One region of the Leminorella grimontii genome, then DNA from elsewhere that is predicted to be linked to it. Evidence: riboswitches for the same ligand, from Rfam matches in the RefSeq annotation. Region 1 holds a riboswitch; each other region holds the start of a gene.
The links. A riboswitch is a leader RNA that binds a small molecule or an ion and turns the genes downstream of it on or off. The one in region 1 is predicted to bind thiamine pyrophosphate.
Positions count from the first base shown of each region.

Region 2: another riboswitch for thiamine pyrophosphate. It lies ahead of thiC (phosphomethylpyrimidine synthase ThiC); the one in region 1 lies ahead of thiB (thiamine ABC transporter substrate binding subunit).
Region 3: another riboswitch for thiamine pyrophosphate. It lies ahead of thiM (hydroxyethylthiazole kinase); the one in region 1 lies ahead of thiB (thiamine ABC transporter substrate binding subunit).

Region 1 is NZ_CP146357.1:3,008,314-3,018,030, reverse strand. Features, by position in the region: gene V8L73_RS14005 (DsbA family oxidoreductase) at 1-613, shown strand, start outside; gene thiQ (thiamine ABC transporter ATP-binding protein ThiQ) at 625-1,320, opposite strand; gene thiP (thiamine/thiamine pyrophosphate ABC transporter permease ThiP) at 1,307-2,911, opposite strand; gene thiB (thiamine ABC transporter substrate binding subunit) at 2,887-3,891, opposite strand; TPP riboswitch at 3,999-4,112, opposite strand; gene V8L73_RS13985 (DUF554 domain-containing protein) at 4,180-4,896, opposite strand; gene V8L73_RS13980 (winged helix-turn-helix domain-containing protein) at 5,178-5,909, opposite strand; gene leuD (3-isopropylmalate dehydratase small subunit) at 6,600-7,202, opposite strand; gene leuC (3-isopropylmalate dehydratase large subunit) at 7,215-8,615, opposite strand; gene leuB (3-isopropylmalate dehydrogenase) at 8,630-9,717, opposite strand, start outside.
Region 2 is NZ_CP146357.1:468,574-478,290, forward strand. Features, by position in the region: gene V8L73_RS02360 (thiazole synthase) at 1-209, opposite strand, end outside; gene thiS (sulfur carrier protein ThiS) at 211-411, opposite strand; gene V8L73_RS02370 (HesA/MoeB/ThiF family protein) at 392-1,156, opposite strand; gene thiE (thiamine phosphate synthase) at 1,150-1,821, opposite strand; gene thiC (phosphomethylpyrimidine synthase ThiC) at 1,814-3,724, opposite strand; TPP riboswitch at 3,823-3,936, opposite strand; gene rsd (sigma D regulator) at 4,011-4,505, opposite strand; gene nudC (NAD(+) diphosphatase) at 4,601-5,383, shown strand; gene hemE (uroporphyrinogen decarboxylase) at 5,456-6,520, shown strand; gene nfi (deoxyribonuclease V) at 6,513-7,208, shown strand; gene V8L73_RS02405 (YjaG family protein) at 7,253-7,840, shown strand; gene hupA (nucleoid-associated protein HU-alpha) at 8,034-8,309, shown strand; gene V8L73_RS02415 (DUF1481 domain-containing protein) at 8,367-9,020, shown strand; gene purD (phosphoribosylamine--glycine ligase) at 9,096-9,717, opposite strand, start outside.
Region 3 is NZ_CP146357.1:1,044,288-1,054,004, forward strand. Features, by position in the region: gene V8L73_RS04955 (sigma 54-interacting transcriptional regulator) at 1-971, shown strand, start outside; gene V8L73_RS04960 (autotransporter outer membrane beta-barrel domain-containing protein) at 1,026-3,626, opposite strand; gene pheA (bifunctional chorismate mutase/prephenate dehydratase) at 4,274-5,431, opposite strand; Phe leader region at 5,679-5,816, opposite strand; gene raiA (ribosome-associated translation inhibitor RaiA) at 5,998-6,336, opposite strand; TPP riboswitch at 6,676-6,774, shown strand; gene thiM (hydroxyethylthiazole kinase) at 6,808-7,620, shown strand; gene thiD (bifunctional hydroxymethylpyrimidine kinase/phosphomethylpyrimidine kinase) at 7,617-8,414, shown strand; gene epd (erythrose-4-phosphate dehydrogenase) at 8,478-9,536, opposite strand.

The DNA of each region.
Region 1 (9,717 bases):
CGCATGCGGGCTTATCGAGCGTGCAGAGATCGTTTTTCGAAGCTTCGAGCTGGATCCTCGCGCCGTTTCGCTACAAAGCGGAGATATCTATCGTCACCTGTCGGAAAAGTACGATATGGGCATCATGGAAGTAAAAGAGATGACCGAACAGATTGCGCGTCAGGGGGCCATTGCCGGCCTGAGCTTTCGCTTCGACAGGCTCATTCCTACCAATACGTTTGATGCGCATCGGCTGCTGCATTTCGCCGCGGGCAGCGGTTCTGCCGATGCCGTCGGCGAGGCGTTGTTTTACGCGTCGTTTACCGAGGGGCGAAATCTGTCTGACCGGCGCACGCTGGTTGAGCTTGGACAGAAAGCAGGGTTGAACGTCGACGTAGCGAGAGAAATGTTAGTGAGCGATCGCTATGGCGAGGCGGTGCGCGCCGATGAAGGGCTTGCCCGCCAGCTGAAAATCACGTCGGTGCCTTTCTTCATTTTTGATAATAAATATGCGGTGTCGGGCGCTCAACCGGTAGACGTTTTTAGCGACGTGCTGGTGAAGGTGGAGCAGGAGGCGCAAAGGCTTGGCCGCCTGAACGGCGGCTCTTCCCATCAGGAGGACGCTTTTGGCTAACGGCGTGGCCGTTAGCGAACTCCGAGAATTGCCGCTGCTTCCGAGCCGCCGCTCAGCAGCGCGGCCGTCGGCCCGTCATAAACGATACAGCCTTCATTCACCAGCAGCGTTCTGTCGGCGATGCGGGCCGCATCGTCCAGATTGTGCGACACCATCAACAAGGTGAGCGCTTGCTCATCGCAGACTTCTTCCAACAGCGTGAGCATATCGCTTCGCAGCGCCGGATCCAGCGCCGAAAAGGGCTCATCCAGAAGCAGGATAGGCCGGTCTCTCACCAGGCAGCGAGCCAGCGCCACCCGCTGACGCTGACCGCCGGACAGCTGCGACGGCAGGCGGTCCATGTAGTCGAACAGGCCAACCCTGCTGGCAATATCCCGCCTTTTTTGCCTTTGTTCTTCCGACAGGCTAAGCCCGGGATCCAGGCCCAGACCGATATTTTGCTCGACGGTAAGGTGCGCGAACAGATTGTTTTCCTGAAACAAAATGGAAACCGGGCGCTCGGACGGCGGCGTGTCTCGGTGATCTTGCCCGTTAAGCTTAAGCTCTCCGCTGTGCGCAAAAACAAAGCCGGCGATAAGGTGCAAAAGCGTGCTTTTACCCGCGCCGCTGGGGCCGAGAATAGCGATGCGCTCGCCCGACTTGGCCTTAAGAGTAAAGCGCAGGAAAAGCGGCGGATAGGGATAGCAGAGGTCATCAAGTGCGATCATGGCGTCCGGGTAACCGTTCAATCAGTGTAAACAGGGCGAAGCTTACCAGCAGCAGCAGTAGCGAAGTAACGGCCGCAGACGCGCTGCGGTAGTTGCCTAACTGCTGGTAAAGATAATAGGGTAAGGTGCGAAATTCGTCATTGCCAAACAGGGCGATAACGCCGAAGTCGCCGATAGACAGCACGCTGGCAAAGGCCAGCGCCTGAGCCATAGGGCGCTTGAGCGCGCGAAGTTCGATCCATTTCAGGCGACTATAGCCGTTCATTCCGAGTGACTGGGCCAGCAGCGTATAGCGTTCCGCCAGATCCCGCATCGGGTTTTCCAGCACTTTGAGCGCATAGGGGATGGCCATCAGCGCGTTAGTGAAAATAACCAGCCCGTCGGCGGATTTAGGCAGGCCAACGCTGTGGCTAAGCAGCAGGAAAAAGCCGGTGGCCAGCACGATAGCCGGCATGGCCAGTATCATCATGCCGCAGGCCTCAAGTCGGCCTCCCCAGGGGCTGTAGCGAAGCTTAAGCTCTCTGCTGCTCCACAGCAGCATCACGGTAAGCGCGAGGCAAAGCAGGCCGGAAGCGGCCGCGATGCGCAGCGACGTCGACAGCGCCTGCCAAAGCGCGCTCTGGCGTAAAACGTTTGGGGCAGCGGCGTTTACGCCATCGATGATGACCGACAGCAGCGGCGGAATCAAAAACAGCATAGTGCCAACAATAAGCATGGCGTCGACGGCTTTACGCAGGCGCGAGTCTCGAGGATCGCGCCAGCGCAGGCCGTAGGTCGCGCCAACCGGCGGCGCGGCGTTGAGACGTTGGCTGACGAGCACCACGACGATACAGCAGAAAAGTTGGATCAGGCCGAGCAGCGCGGCGCGTTGCAAGTCGAAGTCGTAATAAAGCGCTTGGTAGATGGCCAGCTCAATGGTCGTTGCCCGGGGGCCGCCGCCGAGGGTGAGCACGGTGGCGAAGCTGGCGAAACACAGCATAAATACCAAAGCCAGAGTGGGAAGAAGCTGGCGCCGCAAGGCAGGCCATTCGACGAAGCGAAAGCGCTGTCGGGCGTTCATTCCCAGCTGTGCGGCAAGCATGCGCTGTTCAACGGCCACGCCTTCCAGCGCCTGTAGCAGCAGTCGGGTCGCCAGCGGCAGGTTGAAAAAGGCGTGGGCCAGCAGGATGCCCGTCAGGCCATAGATAGAAAACTCCGGCGTGAAGCCCATCAGCCGCAGCAGCTGAGAAAGCCAGCCCTGCTGTCCGTAAACGCTCAGAAGTCCAAATACCGCCACCAGCACCGGCAGCACCAGCGTCATGGCGCACAGGCGAAGCAGCAGCGTTTTGCCGATAAACTCTCGGCGAAACAGCGCCCCGGCGATAAATACCGCGGGCGTCACGGCGATGACGGCGGATAAGAATGCCTGCCAGAAGGTAAAGCGTACGACGTGCCATAGATAGGCGTCGCTCGCCAAAGCGCGCAGATTGCCCGGCGGCGCGTATAGCCATAGGGTGATAAATGCGGCCAGAGCAACGCTGACAATAAGGCCCGCAGACAGGAGGCCCGGCCAAAGCCAGGGCGCTATCAGCGGCTGACGGCGCTTTGCCACGTCCGAATCCAGGATGCGCGGTTGGCGTCAACGTCCTCTGCGCTGAACTGAAGCGCTTTGGTCGGCTTGGCTAAGCGTGAGAATGCCTCCGGCAGCGGGATGTCGATAACCGGATACATCCAGTTAGCGGTGGGGATTTGGCTTTGGAAGGCCGGCGTTGTCATAAACGCCATAAATTTATCCGCCAGCTCCGGCTGTTGGCTTGCCTTGAGGCGCCCTGCGACCTCAACCTGCAGGTAGTGCCCTTCTTCAAACGGCGCGCTGACGTAGCGGTCGATTTTTTCTTCAATCATGTGATAGGCGGGCGAGGTGGTGTAGCTCAGCACCAGATCGGCCTCGCCTTTTAAGAACAGCTTGTAGGACTCGCTCCAGCCCTTGGTCACGGTAACGGTTTTTTTTGACAGTTTTTGCCAGGCTTGTGCTGCCTCATCGCCGTAGACTTTCTGCATCCACAGCATCAGCCCTTGGCCGGGTGTACTGGTGCGCGGATCCTGGTAGATAACGCGCCACTTTTGTTCGCCCTCTAGCAGCTCTTTCAGGCTTTTAGGCGGATTTTTTAGCGCCTCTTTGTTGTAAACAAAGGCGAAGTAGCCGTAGTCGTAGGGAATAAAGGTGTCGTCCTGCCAGCCGCCGGGGACGGTGAGTTTCTTCATGTCCTCATCTTGGCCGTGGGGGGCGAACAGGCCGGTTTTTTTAGCCGCAGCGGTAAGGTTGTTGTCTAACCCCAGAACGACGTCGGCAGGGCTGTTTTTACCTTCCATCCGCAGGCGGTTGAGCAGAGAAACGCCGTCGGACAGGGGAACGAGATTGAGCGTACATCCGCATTCGGCCTCAAAAGCCTGCTTGATCTTGGGCCCCGGGCCCCATTCGGAGGCAAAGGAGTCATAGGTGTAGACGGTCAGAACCGGCTTTGTGTCGGCAGCAAAGATAGGGCTGGCGGCGATAAGCAGCAGCGTAGTAACGACGGCTTTTCTTAACACTTTGCGCTCCTGGTTTTTATAAATAGCTATAAAAAGCTATAAAAAAGTCATAAAACAAAAGGAAACAAAGGTCTTTGAGTCAACGGCGCGTTGAGCGGTAGGCTTAGGCTATACGCGTTCTCAAATCCCTCCGCCGGCATTAACCGGATCAGGTTCTACGGGTAAGGTTCAGGCGACCGAACGCATTCTCAGCTTTTAGGCAAGCACCCCGTTGAGGTGAATATATTGTAGTTGCTCTCGCCGCGGGGAGGAAGCGGATTTATTTTAAGGCTGCGGCGAGAAGAGGGCTTATCCCATAAACTTATGCCAATAGAGCGATATGGGAACAATCAGAACCAGTGCCGGAAGGAAGTTAACCACGGCGAAGGTTTTTATTTGGGCGATGCGAAGCCCTACGGCAATCATCAAAATTCCACCGCAGGCAGAGAAGTCGCCCAGCGTAACGTCGTCCATAAAGGGCATGATAAGGCGAGCGGAACAGAACAGGGCGGCCTGAATGGCTAACTGGGGAAGGGCGATAGTCATAACGCCGACGCCGAGGGTCGTTGCGAAAATAGCAGCGGTGAAGACGTCGAGCAGCGATTTCACCAGTAAAAGCTGATAGTCGCCGGTCATACCTTCCGTCAAAGAACCGACGACGCCGGTGCCGCTGGCGCAAAACAGCACGATAAGAGCGGTAAAATTCTGACTATAGGCTTCCGGCGTCATGCCGTGATGGCGAGTTGGAACAATATGAGCCAGCGCGCGTTGAATAAAAGAACCGAACTTCTGAACGCCTTTTTCCATATAGCAAAGTTCGCCGATGGCGACGCCCAGAATCAGCGCCAGCGCGACGGCGGGCAGCTGATGTACTTTGATCGTCATGACGACGCCCATCGCGATGGAGGTCATAGCAAACGCGGCGGGAAGCCCTTCGCGCAGGCGTAGAGGAATGATGGGCGCGAGTAGAAGGCCGAGAGCGCCGCCAAAAAAGATTGCGGCGCCGTTAAGATATGGACCGAGCATGTATTTTCCTGAATTAATCAATCAAACTCTGACGCAAGGATTAACGTCCGCGCGGTTAAATCGAAGGATTTAGCGCAGGCGCCGTTCCTGGCGATGACATAAGCGTTTACAGAATTCGCTGTCCGCAGAAGTTCGATGGACAATTTTAGAGAAACTGATGATAACGCGTTGGGAATCTAAAAAGCGGCCCTCATTTTGGCGAAATAAGGCGCAACAGTAAATAGGGCGGCGCGGGATCGAGTAAGAATTTTTCTTATACGATCCTTTTGCGAGCCTTTTCCCTACCCATTTTCTTTCAATAGATGAAGCATCTTTGTCAACGCCAGGTCATTTGTATCCGGTTGGCTGAGCTGAGTGAGCCTGTAAGGGCTCTGGCACTCTTGTACGTTTTCTTCGTCAGAAAACGCCTGAGAGGGCGTGAAGGCATAAACGCCCAGTGTGAAGGCGCTAACGACCATCATAAACAGGCTGAGGTAAAGCCCACGGCCTTGACGTTTGGCTTTGATGGCCGAGGGGCCTGTCACCCAGGCTGTCCGCATCGATGCGATGTCCTGAAGGTAAGCGCTTTCGTTTTGAGGAAGCGATTCGCTGGATTCGGCAATCGTGAAAGTAGGGGGCGCGACCCGCGTCGTTTCTATCTCTGCCGCTGCTTTATCTCCGTCTTCGGCAGGCGTTTGCAAAACGCAGTAGGCTTTTTCCAGCAGATAGCCTTTTCGTGGAACGGTGATAATGACCTTCTGATCTTTCCCCGAGTCTTCCAACGCGGCCCGCAGCGCGTGTATTGCGTTGGGGAGGCTGTTTTGCCCAATGACTCTCTTTTCCCAGACCAGAGAGTTCAAGCGTTCTTTGGAAAGTATGGCGCCGGCGTGCTCGCTTAAGATCAGCAACAGCTTGAATTGAAATTCACCGAGGCGTTTAACTTCTTTTGTCTCTTGATGAATGATGGAATCAGTTGCGCTATCGATTAGCCAACCGTTAATGACGCAATGCGTGTTTTTGCTATCTTTTTTCATAGAAAGAACAAGCCTTATAAACGGCATTTTGATCGATAGAACGACGGTTGATGACGCGGTGTTTTCTTCCTGAATACGGCAGTCTGATTTGCGCGAAGATGATTATAGCGGGGCGCAGCGTTACTATCGGTCAAAATGGGGTTTTAAAATAATATAAAAATTATTTCTTGATTAATGTGTTGCCTGCCTGGGTTTTGTATGTCAGACGTGGATATATTAATACGTTAAGCAGTTAAAATAATCAATAATCAAATAATAGTTATTTTAAATAATAATTATCGTATCTTGTTGTTTTAAATTAGGTTATATTTTTATGGGCAATTAGGTAAGAATTTGTTTCATTATGATAATTTATTTTAATTATTAAATTTATCAAGTTCTTACTATTGTTTTTGTTTTGTTGTAACTATGTTTTTATTTGGTTGTTATTAGTTAATGGAAAGATGTTAATAAGAATAAATCTCTTTAACTCTATAGAATAATATAGGGTAAAAACCTTTTTAATATTATGGCCTTTAAGGGGCGGTGATGGCTTTCTAATTTGAGAAAGTATTTTCTATAAAGATGATTATATTAAAGGGCTGGTAGGGTGGGGGATGAATTATATTATGGCTTAAAAGTGTGTGGAAAACACATTGGGTTTTTAATGAGGTAAGCCCCTTGCCGGGGCTTACCAATCAAAATGACGGCCTATCGCAAGAACGCTGGCTGCTTCGCTTCATAGGCGCCGATCGCATCGTCGTGTTGCAGCGTCAGGCCTATACTGTCCAATCCGTTAATCATGCAATGCTTGCGGAAAGGGTCGATGGTAAAGGCGTAGGCCTTATCGCCCGCAATCACCTTTTGATTTTCTAAATCGACGGTAAAGGTGACGCCTTCCTGTGCCGCTACCAGCGCGAACAGTTCGTCGATTTCCGCTTCGGCCAACGTGACCGGCAGCAGCTGGTTGTTAAAGGAGTTACCGTAAAAGATATCGGCAAAGCTTGGCGCGATCACCACTTTGAAGCCGTAGTCTGTCAACGCCCAGGGCGCGTGCTCGCGAGAGGAGCCGCAGCCGAAGTTTTCGCGCGCTAGCAGAATGGACGCGCCCTTATAGCGCGGCTTGTTCAGCACGAAGTCCGGATTGGGCTTTTGCCCCGCGTCGTCCAGAAAGCGCCAGTCGTTGAACAGGTGCTGGCCAAAGCCGGTGCGGGTGACCTTTTGTAGAAACTGCTTGGGAATAATGGCGTCCGTATCTACGTTGGCGGCGTCTAACGGCACTACGATGCCGGTATGTTGAGTAAACTTCGTCATGCTGTTGTCTCCTTAAGCCAGCGAACGGATGTCGGCAAAGTGGCCGCTGATGGCTGCGGCGGCGGCCATCGCGGGGCTAACCAGGTGAGTACGCCCACCCCGGCCCTGACGGCCTTCAAAGTTACGGTTGCTGGTCGACGCGCAGCGTTCGCCCGGCTCTAACCGGTCGTTGTTCATCGCCAGACACATTGAACAGCCCGGCAGGCGCCATTCAAAGCCGGCTTCGATAAAGATTTTGTCCAGGCCTTCTTCTTCCGCCTGCGCTTTCACCGGGCCGGAGCCCGGCACTACCATGGCGACGACGCCGGGTGCGACTTTGCGCCCCTTGGCGACGGCGGCTGCGGCGCGCAGGTCCTCAATACGGGAGTTGGTGCAGGAGCCGATGAACACTTTGTCGATGGCGACGTCGGTCATCTTCTGGCCCGCTTTCAGATCCATATAGGCCAGCGCCTTTTCCGCCGAGGCGCGTTCAACCGGATCGCTGAACGATTCGGGGGCAGGGATTGCCTGATCGACCGCCATTACTTGGCCCGGGTTGGTGCCCCAGGTTACCTGCGGGGCGATGTCGGCGGCGTTGAGCGTCACTACGGCGTCAAACGACGCGCCCGGATCGGACTTCAGCGTGCGCCAGTAGGCGACGGCTTCGTCCCACTGTTCCGACTTGGGTGCGAACTGGCGGCCCTTCACGTAGCTGAAGGTAACGTCGTCCGGCGCGACCAGCCCGGCCTTGGCGCCCATTTCGATCGCCATGTTGCACAGGGTCATGCGGCCTTCCATCGACAGCGCTTCAATGGCTTCGCCACAGAATTCCACTACGTGGTCGGTACCGCCGGCGTGGCCGATTTTACCGATAATGGCCAGCACGATGTCCTTCGCCGTAATGCCCGGAGCGGTAGCGCCGTTCACTTCGATTTTCATCGTCTTGGCGCGGGCCTGCTTCAGGGTTTGGGTTGCCAGCACGTGCTCAACTTCAGAAGTGCCGATGCCAAAAGCCAGCGAGCCGAACGCGCCGTGAGTGGCGGTGTGGGAGTCGCCGCATACGATAGTCATACCCGGCAGGGTCATGCCCTGTTCCGGCCCGATAACGTGTACGATGCCCTGATAAGGGTGGTTCAGATCGTACAGGGAGACGTTGAACTCTTTACAGTTCTTAATCAGCTCCTGCATCTGGATGCGGGCCATCTCGCCGCAGGCGTTGATGTCTTTAGTCTGAGTTGAAACGTTGTGGTCCATGGTGGCGAAGGTTTTCTCCGGTTGGCGAACCGGGCGCTTCATGGCGCGCAGGCCGTCAAACGCCTGGGGAGAGGTGACTTCGTGCACCAGATGGCGATCGATATACAGCAGCGGCGTTTCGTTCGGCGCTTCGTACACAACGTGTGCGTCGTATAATTTTTGATACAGTGTTTTCGACATGCTCTGAGACATCGTTATGCTCCTTGTGCGACGAACTGAGCGATAGCATCGCCCATTTGGCTGGTAGAAACGGACGGACCGTTGCCCGCTAAATCACCGGTGCGGTATCCCTGCGCCAGCGCCTTGTTGACGGCGTTTTCAATCGCGTCGGCGGCGTCATTGGCGTTCAGGCTGTAGCGCAGCAGAAGCGACAGCGACAGAATTTGGGCGATCGGGTTGGCGATGTTTTTGCCGGCAATGTCCGGCGCGGAACCGCCGGCCGGTTCGTACAGGCCGAATCCTTTGTCGTTCAGACTGGCTGACGGTAGCATGCCCATGGAGCCGGTGATCATTGCGCATTCGTCGGACAAAATATCGCCAAACAGGTTGGAGCATAGCACCACGTCGAACTGAGACGGCTCTTTCACCATCTGCATGGTGGCGTTGTCGATATACATGTGGTTCAGGCTGACGTCCGGATACTGCTTCGCGACTTCCGTTACGACTTCACGCCACAGAATGGAGGTTTGCAGCACGTTCGATTTGTCGATAGACGTCACCTTTGAGCGGCGCTTGCGCGCGGCTTCAAAGGCGATATGGGCGATGCGTTCAATCTCATAGCGGTGATACACCTCGGTATCAAACGCCTTTTCCTGCGGGCCGCTGCCTTCGCGGCCTTTGGGTTGGCCGAAGTAAATGCCGCCGGTCAGCTCGCGTACGCAAAGAATGTCGAACCCCTTATGGGCGATGTCGCTTCTTAACGGGCTGAAGTCTTCCAGCCCCTTATACAGGCTGGCCGGGCGCAGGTTGGAAAAAAGCTGGAAATGTTTACGCAGGGGCAGCAGAGCGCCGCGTTCCGGCTGCTCGTTAGGCGGCAGGTGCTCCCACTTGGGGCCGCCGACCGAACCGAACAGCACAGCGTCGGCCTTTTCGCAGCCGGCAACGGTTTGCGGCGGTAGCGGCATGCCGTGGCGGTCGATGGCTGCGCCGCCGACGTCATACTCCTGCGTCGTGATGTCCATATCGAAACGTTGGCGCACGGCGTCTAGCACCTTCATCGCCTGCTGCATGACTTCGGGGCCGATGCCGTCTCCGGGCAGAACGGCAATGTGATAGGAACGCG
Region 2 (9,717 bases), 1.8 Mb from region 1:
GAGGTGTTGGGTAGAAGGCGAACGCCAAGTTGGCTAAGCGGAGAAATCAGGTTATCTGAGTTTTTCCCTAACGAGACGCGTTTCATCGCCATCGTTGCTAACTGAGCGCCGGAAGCGTCAATGGCCTGCGTCATCAGGCTCGAATTGGCGAATTTTCCCGTGCCGATGAACAGGCGTGATGTGAAAGAAGTTTCTGCGATTGTTAACATATTAGCCTCCTGCAATGGCCTGAAACATCAGCACGCTGTCGCCGTGGTAGAGCCGATGCGTTTCCCAAGCGGTTTTGGGCACAATAGTTTGATTGACGGCGATGGCGATGCCCTGAGTGGGATGTCCTAATTGCACCAAGAGATCGGACAGCGCTGCGCTGTCTTGTAGTTCCATTGGGGTATCATTCAGTGTGATTTGCATGTTGCCCTCCGCACACGGAACAGAGCGGATCTCGCCTGAGTTTGAGGCTGGTCCACGCGTGCTGCTTTCCGTTGAATAGACGCAGCTGACCGCTAAGGGCTGAGGGCATTCCTGCTAGCATTTTGACCGCTTCCAATGCCTGAAGCGAACCGATAGCGCCGACCATCGGGCCAAGCACGCCGGCCGTTCGGCAATTGCGGGACGGCTCTTCTTTGTCGGGGTAAAGACAGGCGTAGCAGCCTTCGGCAAACGGCGGCGTGAGTACAAACAGTTGGCCGCTAAAGCCAACGGCGCTGCCGCTTATCAACGGCAGCGAGCGAGAGACACAGGCTGCGTTGACAACGTGGCGCGTCGCCATGTTGTCACAGCAGTCAATCACTAGATCTACGTCGTGAAGTAATGTGGGCAGGCTGTCCTGAGTTATTCTTTGGGTTTCAATCCGACAGCTAATAGACGGATTTAGCCCCTTGAGGCGCTTGGCCGCCAGTTCCGCCTTCGGCTTTTTAACGTCAGCGCTATCAAACAGTATTTGGCGCTGTAGGTTTGTCTGATGAAGCGTATCGTCATCCGCCAGAATCAGCGAACCAACGCCAGCGGCGGCCAGATAAAGCGAAACCGGCGAACCTAGCCCTCCAAGCCCTACGATCAGCGCCGTTGAGCGCTTAAGGCGACGCTGCCCCTCTTCGCCTATCTCTTCTAGCAGCAGCTGGCGGCTGTAGCGCAGAAATTCACTGTCGCTTAGCATGACGATGGCTCCATATCTTCTATCATGGAAAGCAGCGCTTCCGTCGCCTGGCGCCAGTCCGGCGCTTTAGTGATGGCGCTGACAACGGCAATGCTGCCCACGCCGCAGTTTAGAACGTCTTTTACCCGGTCAATGCTGATACCGCCAATGGCGACGGTCGGGTAATCGGGGATCGACGACACGTGTCGCCTGAGCTCGGCGAGGCCCTGAGGGGCTGACGGCATCTCTTTGGTTTGCGTTGGAAAGATGTGTCCAAGCGCGATATAGGACGGGCGAACGATGATCGCGTTGGCAAGTTCTTCATCGTCATGCGTAGAAACGCCAAGGCGCAGTCCAGCCTGGTGGATGGCCTTCAGGTCGGCCGTCAACAGATCTTCTTGGCCCAGATGGACGCCATAAGCATTGTGTTTGATAGCCAACCGCCAGTAGTCATTGATAAAAAGTCGGGCATTGAAGCGTTTTCCCAATTCAACGGCCAGCCGTACGGTTTCTTCTACTTCGTCGTCCTGGCAGTTCTTTATTCTCAGTTGAATAGTAGTGACGCCGGCGCTAAGCAGCTTTTCTATCCATTCCAGCGTATCGACGACCGGGTAGAGGCCGAGTCGTTTTGCTGTTGGAGGAAACGGCGTCGGCGGCAGGGACACCAGGCTCGCTGTCTTAGTCATTGTTATTCTCCTCGGTGACGATTTGTGAAACGGCGGAATGGTAGAGTTCGTTTCCCCGCTCTCGAAAGCGCAGAGCCATTTCAGCCATGCCGCCGGAGGCGGTTTGCTCTTTAGCAAAGTCGCGAACCTCTTGCGATATCTTCATTGAACAGAACTTGGGGCCGCACATGGAGCAGAAGTGGGCGATTTTACCGGACGCCTGCGGCAGCGTTTCATCGTGGTAGGCGCGGGCTGTTTCTGGATCCAGCGCGAGGTTAAACTGATCTTCCCAGCGAAACTCAAAGCGCGCTTTTGACATGGCGTTATCGCGGATTTGGGCCCCTGGGTGTCCCTTGGCCAGATCGGCGGCATGAGCAGCGATGCGATAGGCGATCAGCCCTTGTTTAACGTCCTCTTTATTTGGCAGCCCCAGATGTTCTTTCGGGGTGACGTAGCACAGCATGGCGCAGCCAAACCAGCCGATAAGCGCTGCACCGATGCCAGAGGTGAAGTGGTCATAGCCGGGGGCGATATCCGTCGTCAGTGGGCCGAGCGTGTAGAAGGGCGCTTCATGGCAATGTTCTAATTGCTCGGTCATGTTACGGTGAATCATTTGCATCGGAACATGGCCGGGGCCCTCGATCATGACCTGAACGTCGTACTGCCAGGCTATTTTCGTCAGCTCTCCCAGCGTATGAAGTTCAGCGAACTGGGCTTCGTCGTTGGCGTCTTGCACGGAGCCTGGCCGCAGGCCATCTCCTAACGAGAGTGCGACATCGTATTTGCTACAGATTTCGCAGATATCGCGGAAGTGCTCATACAGAAAGTTTTCTCTATGGTGAGAGAGGCACCACTTTGCCATAATCGCTCCGCCGCGTGAGACGATGCCCGTCAGGCGATTGGCCGTCAGCGGCACGTAGCGTAAAAGCAGACCGGCGTGAATAGTGAAGTAGTCCACCCCCTGTTCAGCCTGTTCGATAAGCGTATCTTTAAAGACCTCCCAGTTCAGGCTTTCAGCGATGCCGTTTACCTTTTCCAATGCCTGGTAAATGGGAACGGTGCCGATGGGCACCGGGCTATTGCGGATTATCCATTCGCGCGTTTCGTGAATATAGCGCCCGGTGGAGAGATCCATAACGGTATCCGCTCCCCAGCGGGTAGCCCAGACCAGCTTTTCCACCTCTTCCTCAATGGAGGAGGTTAACGATGAATTACCTATGTTGGCGTTAACTTTTACCAAAAAGTTTCGCCCGATAATCATGGGCTCTGATTCCGGGTGGTTTACGTTGGCGGGAATAATCGCGCGGCCTGCAGCTACTTCCGCGCGGACAAACTCCGGCGTGATGTTTTCCGGCAGGCGAGCGCCGTAGGATTGCCCAGGATGCTGGCGCGTCAGCGCCTCTGAACGCAGGCGTTCTCTGCCTACGTTTTCTCTCAAGGCGATGAACTCCATTTCTGGCGTGATGATGCCCGCTCTTGCGTAATGCAGCTGGGTCACGCATCGGCCCTCTTTGGCGCGCCTTGGCGGCGGAAGGTGCGTATAGCGCAGGTGATCGAGCCCCTCGTCGGCAAGGCGCTGCTGGGTAAAGTGTGATGACGCCTTCGTCAAGGGCTCGGTGTCGTCGCGCTCTTCTATCCAGCGTTGGCGCAGAGGCGCTAGCCCTTGGTGAACGTCTATGCAGGCCGACGGATCGCCGTAGGGGCCCGACGTATCGTAAACGGGAACTGGCTCATTTTCTTCATACTGGGGGGCGCTTTGCGTGCCGCCGATGAGCGTCGGGCTGAGGCATATTTCCCGCATGGGAACTTGGATATCGTCGCGGGAGCCTTGAATATACACCCTGTGCGAATTGGGGAACGCGTGTCCCTGTAGTTGAGCGATAAACTGCTGCGCCTGAGCGCGTTGGATTCTTCGGTTAGACATAGCAAACTCCAAAAATAACAAGTGGGGATTGCTTGTCCGGAGTTCGAGGAGGGAGTAATGGATAGCGAAAATTAGCGCGGTGGCCTTTTTCCTATCCGAATTGAATTACTCTTGTTCCCTTCGCGGGTATTAGCCCGATCAGGTTCCGCGGATCCCGAATTAACGGTCTCAGCCCGCACCATAAAGGTCGCTGGGCACTCCGACAAGATTAGCCGCCATAAAGGCGGTAAAGCACAGTATAGGTAAGACGATAAAAACGGCAAAGGGATTTTTGTCCGCTTTGCCGTTATGACTGCTTGGTTGAGCTGTGGTGGCTTTCCCAGTTTTTAATTGCTTCTACAATCAGCTTATCTTCCAGCATAAACCGATTTGCCAGCAGTTCGCCTACCGTTGAAAGATCTTCATCCAGCTGTAATATGGTGTCGTCATTAATGCCTTTTTCAACATAGCTATCGTAAAATGCCATGATTTTTCTAGTATTTTCTTCTAGCAACGGATAAATTTTTTGACCAGGGGCGAGATTGGGGCTTGTAGCGCCTTCATCCTGAATAATGATTCTGTCATAGATATGAAAATGGCAAGCGGAAAGGTAGTCCACCAGGTGATGGCCAAAGTCGATCAGCGCTTTCTCATTAAGAGGGATATTTTTCTCTTTGTTTGGTTTAATACCAACCAGACGATAATAAGTAACGAGCAGGCTTTTGCGCGACTCTAACCATTGGTCAATCAATTGATGGTTACCGCCCACGCGCTCAGTTAGAGTTTCAAGTCGGTTTAGCATAGGATGTCCAGAGTCATTAAGTTGGTTGGAAAAGTTAAGATAATGTAAAAACCGTTGTTAGATTGCCAGTAAATAAGAGGTTTAGCAAGACGGTCATGGAACAACAGTTACGCGGTGATGAGTCTGGCTGGTGGTTATTGAGCTATGCCGGTAAGTTGTGGCTTCCTAAGGGGGAGCTGCCTTTTGGTTTTGCAAAGGATTTTCAGTTAAGCGGCGAGAGGGCGTACCGCATCGGTGAGTGGCAGAGCCACCCCGTGTGGTTGGTGCGTCAGTCGCGAGCGCGGGATATGGCGTCGGTGCGCCAATTGCTCAATGAGGATCGTGGTCTGTTTCAACTGGCCGGCCGAGCCGTTCAACTAGAGGATTTTTATCGCGCACACCGCTTTTGCGGTTACTGCGGGCACGCCATGACCATTAGCGACAGGGAGTGGGCCTGCCTGTGTCCGAACTGCCATCAGCGCTATTACCCGCAGATAGCTCCCTGCGTCATTGTCGCCATTCGTAGGGAGGACAAGATATTGTTGGCCCAGCATAATCGACACCGCGGCGGCATCTATACCGCGCTGGCTGGCTTCGTCGAAGTGGGGGAGACGCTGGAGCAGGCCGTTGCCCGCGAGGTTCACGAAGAGAGCAACCTGTCGATAAAAAATCTGCGCTATATCTCCTCGCAGCCGTGGCCGTTCCCCCATTCGCTAATGGTTGCCTACCTAGCCGATTATGACAGCGGAGAGTTGAAAATCGATAAGTCCGAGCTGCTTGACGCCAATTGGTTTGATTACGACCGATTACCCATGTTGCCGCCGCCGGGGACGGTCGCTCGCCGCCTTATTGAAGACACGGTTGCCTTATGTCGGGCGGAACGAGAACACGGACAATAGCGGTGTGACCTGTCAGCTGTAGGAAGAAGCCCCTGCATGTTACAATGCGCGCAATTATCGAGGATAAAAATAATGAATGAACTAAAAAACGATCGCTATCTGCGCGCTTTGCTGCGCCAGCCCGTTGACGTGACTCCCGTATGGATGATGCGGCAGGCAGGGCGCTATCTGCCGGAATATAAAGCAACCCGCGCTGAGGCTGGCGATTTTATGGCGCTGTGTAAAAATGCCGAACTGGCCTGTGAAGTCACCCTGCAGCCCCTGCGGCGCTATGCTCTGGATGCGGCAATCCTGTTCTCCGATATCCTTACCGTTCCTGACGCCATGGGGATCGGGCTCTATTTTGAAACGGGAGAGGGGCCGCGCTTTGAGCGCCCGGTAACCTGCCGCGCTGACGTAGAGAAACTGCCGGTGCCCGATCCCGAGCAGGAATTGGGCTACGTTATGAACGCCGTACGCACTATTCGTCGGAATCTGAAAGGGGAAGTCCCCCTTATCGGCTTTTCAGGCAGCCCGTGGACTCTAGCGACCTATATGGTCGAAGGGGGCAGCAGTAAGGCGTTCACCAAGATTAAGAAGATGATGTACGCCGAGCCTGAAACGCTGCACCTGCTGTTAGACAAGCTGGCCGACAGCGTGGTCCTTTATTTGAATGCTCAGATCCGCGCCGGCGCACAGGCGGTAATGATTTTCGATACCTGGGGCGGCGTACTGACTGGGCGCGACTATCGTGAGTTCTCTCTGGCTTATATGCATAAGATTGTTGATGGTCTGATGCGGGAAAACGAAGGCCGCCGAGTGCCGGTTACTCTGTTCACCAAAGGGGGCGGACAGTGGTTGGAGGCAATGGCTGATACTGGATGTGATGCGTTAGGACTGGATTGGACAACGGATATCGCCGATGCGCGACGTCGGGTTGGCTCTCGCGTGGCTCTGCAGGGCAACATGGATCCCTCAATGCTGTACGCCTCGCCAGCAAGAATTGAGCAGGAGGTCGCAGAGATCCTGGCCGGGTTTGGCCAAGGCGATGGTCACGTGTTCAATTTGGGACACGGTATTCATCAAGACGTACCGCCCGAGCATGCCGGGGCCTTCGTTGACGCCGTTCACCGTTTATCCCGGCAGTATCATGACTGATACTGCAGCGCTTAGGGCTGAGCAGGTTGAAAAAGCCAAAGCGGTCGTTAAGCAAGACCGCCTTGGTTTTGATGAGCCTAAGTGGATTGCCGGCGCCGACGTTGGTTTCGAGCAGGACGGTAAGATCACGCGCGCGGCGATCGCCGTACTCAGTTACCCTTCGCTTGAGCTGGTGGAATATCGAGTTGCCCGCGAGCCCACTTCGCTTCCCTATATTCCCGGCCTGCTTTCGTTTCGTGAATACCCGGCACTTCTCGCCGCCTGGGAACGGTTAACCATCGTTCCTCAACTGGTGTTTGTTGACGGCCAAGGAATCGCTCATCCTCGGCGGCTTGGTGTGGCCAGTCACTTTGGTCTGCTGGTAGATGTGCCGACGATAGGCGTAGCTAAAAGTCGCCTGTGTGGGCATCATGACGAGCTTGAGCCTTTTGCGGGTGCCGTTTCGCCGCTTATTGATAAAGAAGAACAGATAGGTTGGGTTTGGAACAGCAAGGCCCGCTGCAAGCCGCTTTATATTTCTATCGGCCATCGCGTTAGCCAAGAGTCGGCCCTGTTCTGGGTTGAACGCAGCATGCGCGGCTATCGGCTTCCAGAACCTACTCGCTGGGCAGACGCGATAGCGTCGCGACGCCCGGCATTTATGCGTTGGCTTGCAGCGCACCCGGAAAAGAACGTCGACGAAGGCTGAAAGGCTCGTTGACTCACCGCTTTTAATTTTGATGAGACATTTTCATGTTGCGTAACCCGATTCATTTACGGCTGGAAAAATTGGCCAGCTGGCAACACTTCACCTTTATGGCCTGCCTGTGCGAGCGTATGTACCCAAACTATCAGGCCTTTTGCCTTGAAACCGGGTTTGCCGAGCCTCAGGTTTATCGCCGAATTCTGGATCTGGTCTGGGAAACGCTGGTCGTTAAGGATGCAAAGGTCAATTTTGATAGCCAGCTTGAGAAGTTAGAGGAAGCGATTCCCGATGCGGACAGTTTTGATATTTACGGCGTTTATCCGGCAATTGACGCCTGCGTTGCGCTAAGCGAAGCGATCCATGCGCATCTTAGCGGAGAGACGATTGAGCATGCCGTTGCCGTCAGCGAAGCCTCGATTCGTACCGTTGCAATGTTAGAGATGACGCAGGCGGGAAGAGAAATGACGGACGAGGAGCTAAAAGTCCTTGCGCCAATAGAGAACGAATGGGACGTTCAGTGGGAAATTTATCGCCTGCTAGCCGACTGCGAGGAGCGGGATGTTGAGCTGATCAAGGGGCTTAGAGCGGACCTGAAAGAGGCTGCTGTAAGCAATATTGGCATAAATTTAGCCTAAACAGTGATAAAACGTGACTTAGAGCTTAAATAATAGCTTGTCAAGGCTTCACAGCCGTGTCCGATTGGTCTACATTTGTGTTGCCTTTAAAAAGTGGCTATCGATAGCGTCTGGGCTGGGGTTAACAGAGACTTTCTTTACCCATCCGTATTCGATACATTGCATGCAATAAAATACATTGTAAGGATAATTTATGAACAAGACTCAACTGATTGACGTAATTGCAGACAAGGCTGGTCTTACCAAAACTCAGGCCAAAGCGGCCCTGGAATCAACCTTAGGCGCAATTACTGAGTCTCTGAAAGACGGTGACCCAGTACAACTGGTTGGTTTTGGTACATTCAAAGTGAATCACCGCAATGCCCGTACGGGTCGCAACCCTCAGACCGGCAAAGAAATCAAAATTGCGGCGGCTAACGTTCCGGCATTCGTTTCAGGCAAAGCACTGAAAGACGCCGTTAAGAAGTAATTAAGCCACGATTACTGATATAGTAAGGGGCATGTTGCCCCTTTTCTTTTTTGTACAATGATAAAACGCGGCCTTATTGTTTTTCCTTTCCTTTTGGCGCTGGCGGGATGCGGTTCAACCAGCCAAGAGCCAACGCTGGCGGCGTCGGGATATATTGCCGACGGTGGAATCGTTCGTCTTTGGAGCAAGGTAGACGGCGAAGGGCAGCCCATGCGCTTGATGAGCGTGTATACCCCGTTTTCCGGCGACACGATCGCTACCCACTATGAGTTTATTGACGGCAAGCTAAGCCTTATTCGCAGTGAGGCTCAAAATGACGCGTTGATTCCCCAAACGCAGCTCAGGCTGGATCCCAAAGGGAATCCCAGCTTTATGCAAAGGCGCTTGGCCGATCGTAATGAATCCCTGTCAGAAGACGACATTCTGCGTATGAAGTATGAATCTCAGCGGGTTTTGGCGATGAGTCGTTCGCTTGCCGCCGGAAAAATTCGACTGCATCAAGGCTATATTCAGGACAGGGACATTATTTCCTGCGGTGGTGAAGCTGAAAATCCTCGCTTTTCACCCAGCGAGCAGCAGTGGTTGGATAAGCGCATCCGTAACGGCGGCTTTGTCAGCTTGGCTTGGCTTTCCTCATCCCGAGGGATTCAACTTCTGCTGGTGGCCAACGAGAATTTTTGCCAGTGGGAGCCGAAACTGAGCAATTTCTGATTTCAGGCGATAAGGCAAAGAAAAAGCCGCTGTTCATCGAGTGAACTGCGGCTTTTTTGTTAACGCCAGATAGAACTATTGAGCGTCCCGTTCTCTGGCGACGGCGCGATAGCCAATATCTTTACGGTAGGTGCAGCCGTTCCATTGGATCTTTTCCGCTAGCTTGTAGGCCCTTTGCTGAGCCTGAGCTACGCTTTCGCCCAACGCTGTGACGCAAAGTACTCGCCCTCCTTGGGTCACAACGTGGCATTCCCGTAGCTGTGTTCCCGCGTGAAATACTTTTTCGCCTTCTACTTCATCTGTCGGTAATCCACTGATGACGTCGTTAGTTCTATAGTCTCCTGGATAGCCTTCGGCCGCCAGTACGATGCCTAACGCTGCACGAGGATCCCATTCCGAAGTTTTTTCACTCAGACGACTTTCGGCTCCGGCCAGGCACAGCTCAACAAAGTCGGACTTCATGCGCAGCATGATGGGCTGAGTTTCCGGATCGCCAAAGCGGCAGTTGAATTCAATCACCTTTGGCGCGCCCGCGTCGTCGATCATCAGGCCGGCGTATAAAAAGCCGGTATAGGGATTTCCTTCTGAAGACATTCCGCGAACGGTAGGATAAATAACCTCATCCATAATGCGTTGATGAACTTCATCGGTGACGACCGGCGCGGGAGAATAGGCGCCCATACCGCCGGTATTGGGG
Region 3 (9,717 bases), 2.0 Mb from region 1:
GCGGAAAGCTGTCGCCGAAAAGCTTTTTGGTGAAGTACGGCTTTTCCGACATCGTTGGATCGTCAAAGCCCTTGATGCACGCCGTCGACCTGGCGAAGACCTATGCGAAATTTGATTTCCCCGTGCACATCTATGGCGAAACGGGGACCGGCAAGGAGCTGTTCGCCCAGAGCATACACGGTGAAAGCGCGCGCAAAAATGAGCCGTTTATTGCGATAAACTGTGCGGCGCTGCCGGAAAGCATTCTGGAAAGCGAACTGTTTGGCTACGTTGACGGCGCCTTTACCAGCGCGCGTAAGGGGGGAAAGGTCGGCATTTTCGAGCTTGCCCGCAACGGCACGGTGTTTATCGATGAAATCAGCGAAGCGCCGCTGTCCGTCCAGATTAAGCTTCTGCGCGTACTGCAAGAAAAGTCGTTTACGCGATTGGGCGGTGAGTCGCTAATCAGCACTGACTTCAGGCTCATTACGGCCAGCAATAAGGACCTGTCGCCGCTGGTTGTGAGCGGGGCGTTCAGGGAAGACCTCTTTTACCGAATCAACATACTGAATCTCAACCTGCCGGGCCTCTGCGAAAGGCGTGACGACGTGATGGCGATTATCTACGCGCTGTTGGCGCAAAGCGGCCGAGAGCTCTCCTTTACCGACGCCGCGATTGCCTGCCTTAAAGAATACGCCTGGCCGGGCAACGTTCGCGAGCTTCAGGCGGTTGTCTATCGGCTGTTGGTTCTGGCGGAGCGAGACGTTGTCGACCGTGAGGATTTGTACCGCTATGGGAAGATGGCGCGTTCAGACGCCTCTGCATCAGCTTCTCTTGCGATTGATGCGGATGCCACCGACTTGCTCAGGAAGAACGAGCAGCACCTTATCAGGGAGGTTATGGCGTTAACGGCGGGGGACAGAGTAAAGGCATCAGCGATTTTAGGCATTAGTCCTTCTACGCTGTGGAGAAAGACAAAGGTGCTGGAGTAGCAAAAGTAGCGGCGCCCGATTGGGCGCCGCTAAGGTTAATAGGAAAGGTGGAAATTAGAAGCTGTACTTCATCCCCAGAGTGGCGGAGGTGTCGCTGTAGCCGGCGTCGCCGAGCTGCTGGCCCACGTTCCCCCACACCGTGAAGCGCGGAGACGTCATGCCTTCAACGCCGAGCTTAAGCTCTCCGACGTTTTTAGCGCCTTTTTGCTCGTCGCGCGTTTCGTTCATTTTGACCGTCGCGTTGCGGGTGTTGTGCAGCCAGTTTGCTTCAATAAACGGCTGGAATTCTCTGCCCTTACCGTTATCCTGCTCGCTGTGGCCCATCATGGAAGCGCGAAGGCCCAGGCGCGTCATCACGTTGCCCGCCGAGTCGTCCTGTACTCGCGTTCCGTTGTTTTCGGTATGGTCATCCGCTTTAACGTCCATCCAGATAACCTGGGCTTTGGGCTGCAGCCAGTAGCTGGCGTTTTGGGTCTGCCCCAGCTTGAAGGTATATCCGCTTTCTACCGAAGCCGTGACGCCCTTGGAAGAATACTTCTCGGCAGACAGTCCTTCGCCCTCTACGCGGTTATCGAACCAGTTATAGAGTGCCCAGGTGTCGACGTACAGACCTGACTTGTCTTCTGCATTGGCATACCAAGTGCCGTACAGACCCGCGCTGTAGCCGGTGCTGTGGCCGCGAGAGGTGTGGTCGGTCACGTCAGAGTGGGTCTTGCTGCGATTGTTGGCATAGCCGCCCATAACGCCCAGGTGCCAGTGGTCAAGCCCGTTTCGGCTCCACTGAGCAACGTCGCCGCCGAGCTGTGCGACGTAGCGGTTGCTGGTGGTTTTTAGCTGCTCGCTGCCGTCTTTAAAGCCGTTGTGGCCGCCGACGTGGCGCATCCACAGGCTGGTGACTTTCTTTTCGCCGGTCAGGGCATCGGTATACTGAGTTTCGCCCAGACGGTCATGCAATTGGGTGATAAACAGGGTATTGGCCGCCGCGTTGTTGGCCAGATAGCTGCCTGCTTCCGGGCGATAAACGTGCTGGTCGTCATCGCTGGGAGTTGGCGTGGGGGTTGGTGTCGGATCCGGATCGGGCGTAGGCGCTGGCGCCGGTGAATAAGTGCTGGTCAGGTACCAGTTCTTATCGTTGGTGCTCGATCCCTTTTCGAGACGGTATTCGTAAGCGCCGGCGACAATACGCCCCTGCTGCGTAAAGGTGGCGTCGGAGTTACCCGCAACGCTGATTAACTCAATCCCTTCCAGCGTTTGAGCGCCGAGGCCGCCTGCGTTTTTAACGGCGACGAAGGCCGTGCCGGAGGCGTTGCCCGTAACGTTCAGTTTGTCCGTCAGAGAGGCGTCTTCGTTTAGTTCGGTATTAAAGACGATCGTTCCTCCGTTACCGACAAAGTCGCTTACGCTAAGCGTTACTGGAGTAAAGCTTCCCGTTCCGGCGTATTCCCGCTGGAACGTCAGGGTACCGGCAAGGTTAAGCGAGGAGAGGGTCTGGTCGAATCCGTTAAGATCGAGCGTTCCTGCCGTTTGAACGTTAAAGACGGACGCGCTGCTGAACGCCGTGTTTGAACCCGCTTGAAGCGTACCGTCATAAACGGTGGTGCTTCCGGTATACTGATGAGTTCCCGTTAGTCTGGTTACGCTGTTTGCGCCGCGATGCTCCAGGCTGCCGTTCCCCCTGGTGTTAGAGGCGAACTCATAGTCACCGTCGGTGTGGTTAAAGTTGATAACGCCCTTTTGGCCGATAATGATATTTTCCGCGTTAAGCGTACCCGCCTGAACGGCAGACTGACCCGCAGCGGCGCCGATGTTGAGTATGCCGGTGCTGATATTGTTGTAGCCAAATCCCATGCTCGCCGTACCCGCAGCGGCGTTGACGTTAACGACGCCGCCGTTGTTGATGGTCAGCGTACCTACTGAATCGGCGCCGGCCAGGTTGGATCCCACAAAAATGAGACGTCCAACGGTGAGCTCGGAATTCTGTCCGCTGACTACGACGTGCCCCTCTGAACCATTCTCAAAGGCAATCAGCATCTGGCCTGCCGTGCCGACGGTAACCTTACCGGCGTTGGTGACGTTGAGCCTGCCTATGCCCTGCGCGCCGATGGTCATTGAGCGAAGCACTTCTACATGGCCGCCGGTGCTGACGTTGACGATGCCCGTACTGTTTTGAAGATAGCCGGTTTCCAGGGTGTCTTCAGAATAGAGGTAACCGCCGTTCTCAACCGTGAGTTCCCCCTGACCGCCGGAAGTGCCCAGACGGATGCTTGGCATGAGGACGTTATTGTTTCTATCATTGGCGTCGACTAGCGTTAAAGACGATCCTGCGCCGCTGATGGTCAGCGAGCCCGTAGAACCTGCTCCAGCGCCGATATAGCCGCTAAATCCGCTGACTGCGCGGCCTCCGCTGATAGTCAGCGAACCGCTGTTGGTTGCTGAAGGTGCGGAAACATCGGCGCCAATGATAACGCGATAAAGGTGGTCCCAATCGCCCGTTGCGTTTGTCGTTGCGTCAAGAGTCACGTTTTCACTGTTGTTAATCGTGAGATCGTCTTGGGCCGCAGGAGAATAATCAGCCAAAGCAATAGAAGGGAGCGTTCCTAGAAGTATTGAAATAGAGAGTGCGATGGTAGAAATGCGAATTTTATCTTTATCCATGACAAAGCGTTCCTTGTATATGTTCACTCTTAAAATAAAAGAGGGGATAATAATTCCGGTTTTCTTATATGTCTGGCATGGCTGTAATACAGAGCGCTCAGCCGTTACCGGTTTAGCCTTCTGCTATGCCATACGTAGTCATTTATAGGGTTTTTTAGGCATTAACTTAAATTTAATAAGCTAATGCTCGTTCGATGATGCTACCAATATTTTGGCTTTGATCAACATTTTAGTTTGTCCAAATTTGTCATTTAGATTTTTAATCTAATTGTTTTGCTATTTATATCTTTTTTGTTTTTTCTATGCGTGACATATAGATTATGAGATCGAGATGTTTGGGGTATATAGAATTACTGCTTTCTTTAATATCGAATAAATATATCCATATTCGTTATTTTTTCGTAAATAAAACGGTTGTTGCTGTTTATTATTTCTTCTTTGTTAAATGTAGGTGTAATTTTTAATTATTTCTTGTTTATAAATATAGCCGGGAAATAGTATTGATTGGGAAGCGATCGAGGGGCGGCGTCTTGGATGTTCAAGGTCGTTTAAGTTTGCTGTCAGGAAGGTAGGTGGAGGGAAGGGGAATCGCTTAACCTCAGACCTCAAAAGAGGCCGAAGTTAAGCGACGTTGGGGCTTAAAGAGGCTATTCGAGGGAAACGGGGACGACGTTCTCGCTCGGGAAGCAGCCAAGCACTTTGACCGAGCGCGTAATTGGGCGCAGGTCTTCCAATGCGCCCTGCATTTCGATGGAGTTCAGGTTGGCCTGCATATCGATATAGAACATCTCCTCCCACGGATTGCCGTTGATGGGGCGAGATTCCAGCTTGGTCATCACGATATTGTGCTTACGCAGCACCAGCAGCGCCTCGACCAGCGCACCAGACTGCTGGCCGGTCGCCATGATTAGAGTGGTCTTGGCCGGTATTTGCGCGGCGACCTCAATGGGCTTACGGGCAACGACGATAAAGCGGGTGATGTTTTCTTTTTGGTTAGCCCGTATGTGTTCCAATACCTGAAGTTGGTACAGCGCGCCCCCTGGCTCGCTGCCGACGGCGACCGCGTGCGGCGACTTGAGGCTTGCGACTTTTTCCATAGCGGCAGAGGTGCTCTCGCAGTATTCGATTTTCCAATCGGGGAAGCCGCTCAGGTACTGGGTGCACTGCTGGAAAGGCTGCGGGTGACTGTAGAGGGTGGTGACTTGATCGAGCGTCGTCTCCACCGCGCTGAGCAGGCAGTGGTTAATCGGGTTGGTCAGTTCGCCGACGATAAACAGGCTGGTGGACTGCAGGAGATCGTAGACTTCATTAATCGATCCCGAGCTGGTGTTTTCGATAGGCAGCACGCCGTAGTCTGCCTGGCCGGTTTCAACCAGCTTAAAGATGTCGTCGAATCGGCTGCATCCGCATTCGACGAGGCCGTCAAAGTAGCGGGCGGCGTATTGGCGAGCGGCCAGATGCGAGTAGGAGCCCTTGGGGCCGAGAAAGGCAATTCTGGCGGTGCTGAGCTTGTCCTGATTGATAAACTGCTGCAGGAGTGCCTGTTGCGTCAGTACGGAGTCTTCAATGATCAGCTGAAATACGCGGGTAATGTAGTGCCCGTCCAGGCTGTGCTTTTTGCCTTCTTCAACCAGGCGGCCAAGCAGCGCGCGCTCGCGTTCCTTATCACGGATCGGTAGATGGGTGGCCTGTTTGGTGCGTGCTACGTCCAGCGCCAGGCTGCGGCGCTGCGCCAGCAGTTCCAGCAGTTGCAGGTCAAGCGCGGTAATGCGTTCTCTGAGTCCAAGCAGTGGGTTTTCGTTCATAACGTTGTGTCACCTGTTTTTATACCCGTCATACTTCAAGTTGCCTGTGCGTTGGCTGTAAATACTCGGCCCATCCATGGGCCTCGCCCTTGCGGGCCGCCGCAAACGGCGTTCAAATCTGTTCCAGACAGATTTGTCGTTCACCCCAGTCACTTACTTATGTAAGCTCCTGGGGATTCACTCCCTTGCCGCCTTCATGCAACTCGAATTATTTAGGGTATATGTTCTGTAGTAATAAAAAGCGTCCAATAAAAAAGCCTCCCTTTTGGGAGGCTTCAGTGTTCGTCTTCGCTTTCTTTCTGCTCGCTTCGGAGCTACGGACGAAACGCCTCCCAGTCAGGGGTGGCTAAAAAAGAAAGCGAAGAAAAACGGCACGGATCTCATTGCGTTGGAAATATCCTGAATAAAAAGATGCCCTAACTTAACCGGCACCTTTCCGCTCTGTCAACCGATATTGTTCATCGGCGAAGTAAAAGGCCCAAATGCAGGGAAGGCGAAGGCGTTATGGCCTACCGGAATGAAAAACGCGCCCCGGAGGGCGCGTAAAATAAAAAAGAGAAATCAAATCAATCTTCTTGCAGCTGCTGCAGATTCGCTTCCTTTACGCTGCCGTCGGCGCGGCGGGCTTCCGCCTTGTGCTGCACTTTGTTGAGCTGGCGTTCAAGCTTTAACAGCAGCTCGTTGATAGCAGCATACATGTCTTCATGTTTGGCGCTGGCGACCAGTGGGCCGTTCGGCGTTGTTATCGTCGCATCGGCAACGAACACTTTAGGTTCTTTAGAAAGTACGATATGGGGATTAATTAACTGAACCTGCCATTTCTCCAGCTTTTTGAGACGGTCTTCGACGTGAGTGCGAATTGCCGGGGTAATATCCATTTGTTTGCTAGTAATATTTACTGTCATATAACTTACCTCTTTATCAGTCAACTGCCGTCAAATTCAATTTTAGAATACCGCTCCGGGCAAACAATTATGTGATCGAAATCAATTTTTCCTTTGCCCTGAAGTAAAGATGGCAGAAGTGTGATAACCGTAGTGGTTTGCGACTTTCTGCTTGAGTAATCAGTATAGCTCAAGCAATATTATCAGTTGTGTCGACCTTACAAATCTGTACAAAAGAACACCAATTCCCCTTTTTTTAATCAATTATTTTTTATCTTCCGCAATGTTCCACTTCATTTGAGCGCCTGCGGCTGCGCCTTTTTGGCACCTTGACCCAAACGAAAATTCGTCGAATAATGACCTTCTGACTCGGGGTGCTTCGCTTAACGCGCGGCTGAGATATCACCCGTATTACCTGATCTGGATTATGCCAGCGTAGGGAAGTCACCGTTTCCCAACGGACCTGTCTTCTTCTCGCCGGTTGGGAGCCTTATGACCTCATCTGACCCTGTTATTCTTTCCGGCGCGATTGCCGCCGATTCTCTTTCCCTGCTGCGTAAGAAAGCGCCGCTCATACACTGCCTGACCAATCAGGTAGTGCAGAACTTTACCGCCAACGTTTTGCTGGCGCTCGGCGCTTCCCCTGTGATGGTCGTTTCCCGGCAGGAGGTCGCTGAATTTGCCGCCATTGCCGACGCGCTATTGGTCAACGTAGGGACGCTGCATGACGAACAGAAAGACGCCATTACGCTGGCGGTCGCCTCGGCCAATCGAGCCGGCGTTCCCTGGGTGCTCGATCCGGTTGCCGTCGGGGGCCTGCACTACCGCACGGCGTTTTGCCGGGAGCTGATAGCGCAAGGGCCTGCCGTTATTCGCGGCAACGCCTCTGAAATCATGGCTCTGGCGGGAAGCGCCGCCCGTGGGAGGGGAGTCGACAGCGCTGATGCGTCCTTCACCGCGCTGCCTTCGGCGAAAGCGCTGGCGCAGGAGACGGGAGCGGTGGTGGCCGTAACCGGCGACGTTGATTATATCACCGACGGGCATTTGACCTACTCTGTACCCTACGGCTCCCCGATGATGACCCGCGTGGTCGGCACCGGCTGCGCGCTGTCCGCCGCGGTGGCGGCGTTTATCGCCGCCAGCAAAGAGCGGCGACTGGAACGGGCGGCATCTGCCTGCATGGTGATGGCCGCCTGCGGCGGCATTGCGGCGGCTGAGGTCGATGGGCCGGGCAGCTTTACGCCGCGCTTTCTGGATTTGTTTTATCAGCTTAGGCCGCAGCGGCTAGAGGAGATGACGGTATGAGAATTAACGCACTGACTATTGCCGGTACCGATCCGAGCGGCGGGGCGGGCATTCAGGCGGATTTGAAGGCCTTTTCAGCGCTGGAGGCCTATGGCGCCAGCGTAATGACGGCTCTGGTGGCGCAGAATACGCGGGGCGTGCAGTCCGTCTACCGCATTGAGCCGTCGTTTGTCTCCGCCCAGCTGAGTTCCGTGCTGGACGACGTCAGAATTGATACCGCCAAGATAGGCATGCTGGCGGAGTCTGACATTGTGCATACCGTCGCCGACGCGCTGGAACGCTACGATATCCCCTTTGTTGTGCTGGATACCGTGATGGTTGCCAAGAGCGGCGATCCGCTGCTGGCGCCGGAAGCGGTGGCGGCCATTCGTCGGCGCCTGCTGCCGACAGTGTCTCTGATTACGCCAAACCTGCCGGAGGCCGCCGCGCTGCTTGAATGCGCACAGGCTGCAAGCGAGCGTGAAATGCTGGAGCAGGGAGAAGCGCTGCTGGCCATGGGGTGTAAAGCAGTGCTGATGAAAGGCGGGCACCTGAGTGAATCCGAAAGCCCGGACTGGCTGATAACGCCGCAGGGAAGCCAACGTTTTACCGCGCCGAGGGTAGCGACTCGCCACACTCACGGCACTGGCTGTACGCTGTCGGCCGCGCTGGCGGCATTACGTCCTCGCTGTGACGACTGGCCGCAGGCGGTCGAAGCGGCGAAGGCCTATTTGCAGGGCGCGCTTGTAGCGGCGGATTCGCTGGAGGTTGGCGGCGGCATTGGGCCGGTTCATCACTTTTATCGCTGGTGGTGAACGTTGAATGAAGGTCGGGCGCTAAGGCGCCCGATGCTTTTTCTAACGAGAATATGAAGACCGTCAGGCCTGAGCCTCTTTCTCCACTGGCGCGCTTTGACGCAGCGCCTTATCGCAGTTGCTCATCGCCCATGCGGTATCCAGCATGCGGTTGGCGAATCCCCATTCGTTGTCGCACCACACCAGCATTTTCACCAGATGCTGGCCGCTGACGCGGGTTTGGGTTCCGTCGACGATGGCGCTGTGCGGATCGTGGTTGAAATCGGTAGAAACCAGCGGCAGCTCGGTATAGTCAACGATGCCGTTAAGCGCATTGTTGGCGGCGTGCTCCAGCAGGCGGTTAACGTCGCCGACGTTGACCGGCACTTCCAACGTGACGCTCAGGTCGATGGCGGTGACGTTAACGGTAGGAACTCGCACCGAAATCGCCTCGAAGCGATCGCAAAACTTGGGGAAAATGCGGGTGATGCCCGCCGCCAGCTTGGTATCCACCGGGATAATCGACTGTCCGGCAGCGCGGGTGCGGCGCAGATCCTTGTGGTAGGCGTCAATTACCGGCTGGTCGTTCATGGCGGCGTGGATAGTGGTCACCGTACCCGAACGGATTTCGAAAGCGTCGTCCAGCAGCTTGATGACGGGAATAATGCAGTTGGTCGTGCAGGAGGCGTTGGATACGATGCGGTGCTCCGCGCGAAGAATAGCGTGGTTGACGCCGTAGACAATCGTTGCGTCGAGGTCGTTGCCGCCGGGGTGTGAAAACAGCACCTTTTTGGCGCCGGCCGCAATGTGGGCTTCGCCGTCGGCCCGGCTGCCAAATACGCCGCTGCAGTCCAGCACGATGTCGACGTTAAGGGACTTCCACGGCAGATTGGCGATCTCTTTTTGATGAAACAGCTGGATGGCGTCATCGTCAATCCACAGCATCTTCCCTTCCTGGCGGACGTTCCGGGCGAAGCGACCGTGGGTTGAGTCATATTTCAGCAGGTGAGCCATTCCCTTAGGCTCGGCCAGTTCATTAATGGCGACGACGCTGATATCCCTATTCCGGCCGGATTCGTAAAGCGCACGCAAAACGCTGCGGCCAATGCGGCCAAAGCCGTTAATGGCGATTCGAAGGGTCATGTTATTCCTTATAGGTACTTGGGGCCGTTCAGCCCTGTTGTCATGCCGGATTGGCAGAATAACACAATGGAGTAAGGGAAAAAGCCTTCCGAAAGGCGTTTAATAGTAAAAGATCATGCGCAAATGTTGACGGCGATGTAGCGTTGGATGAACAGAATGTGCTTTTTTCAACGCGTTTTCG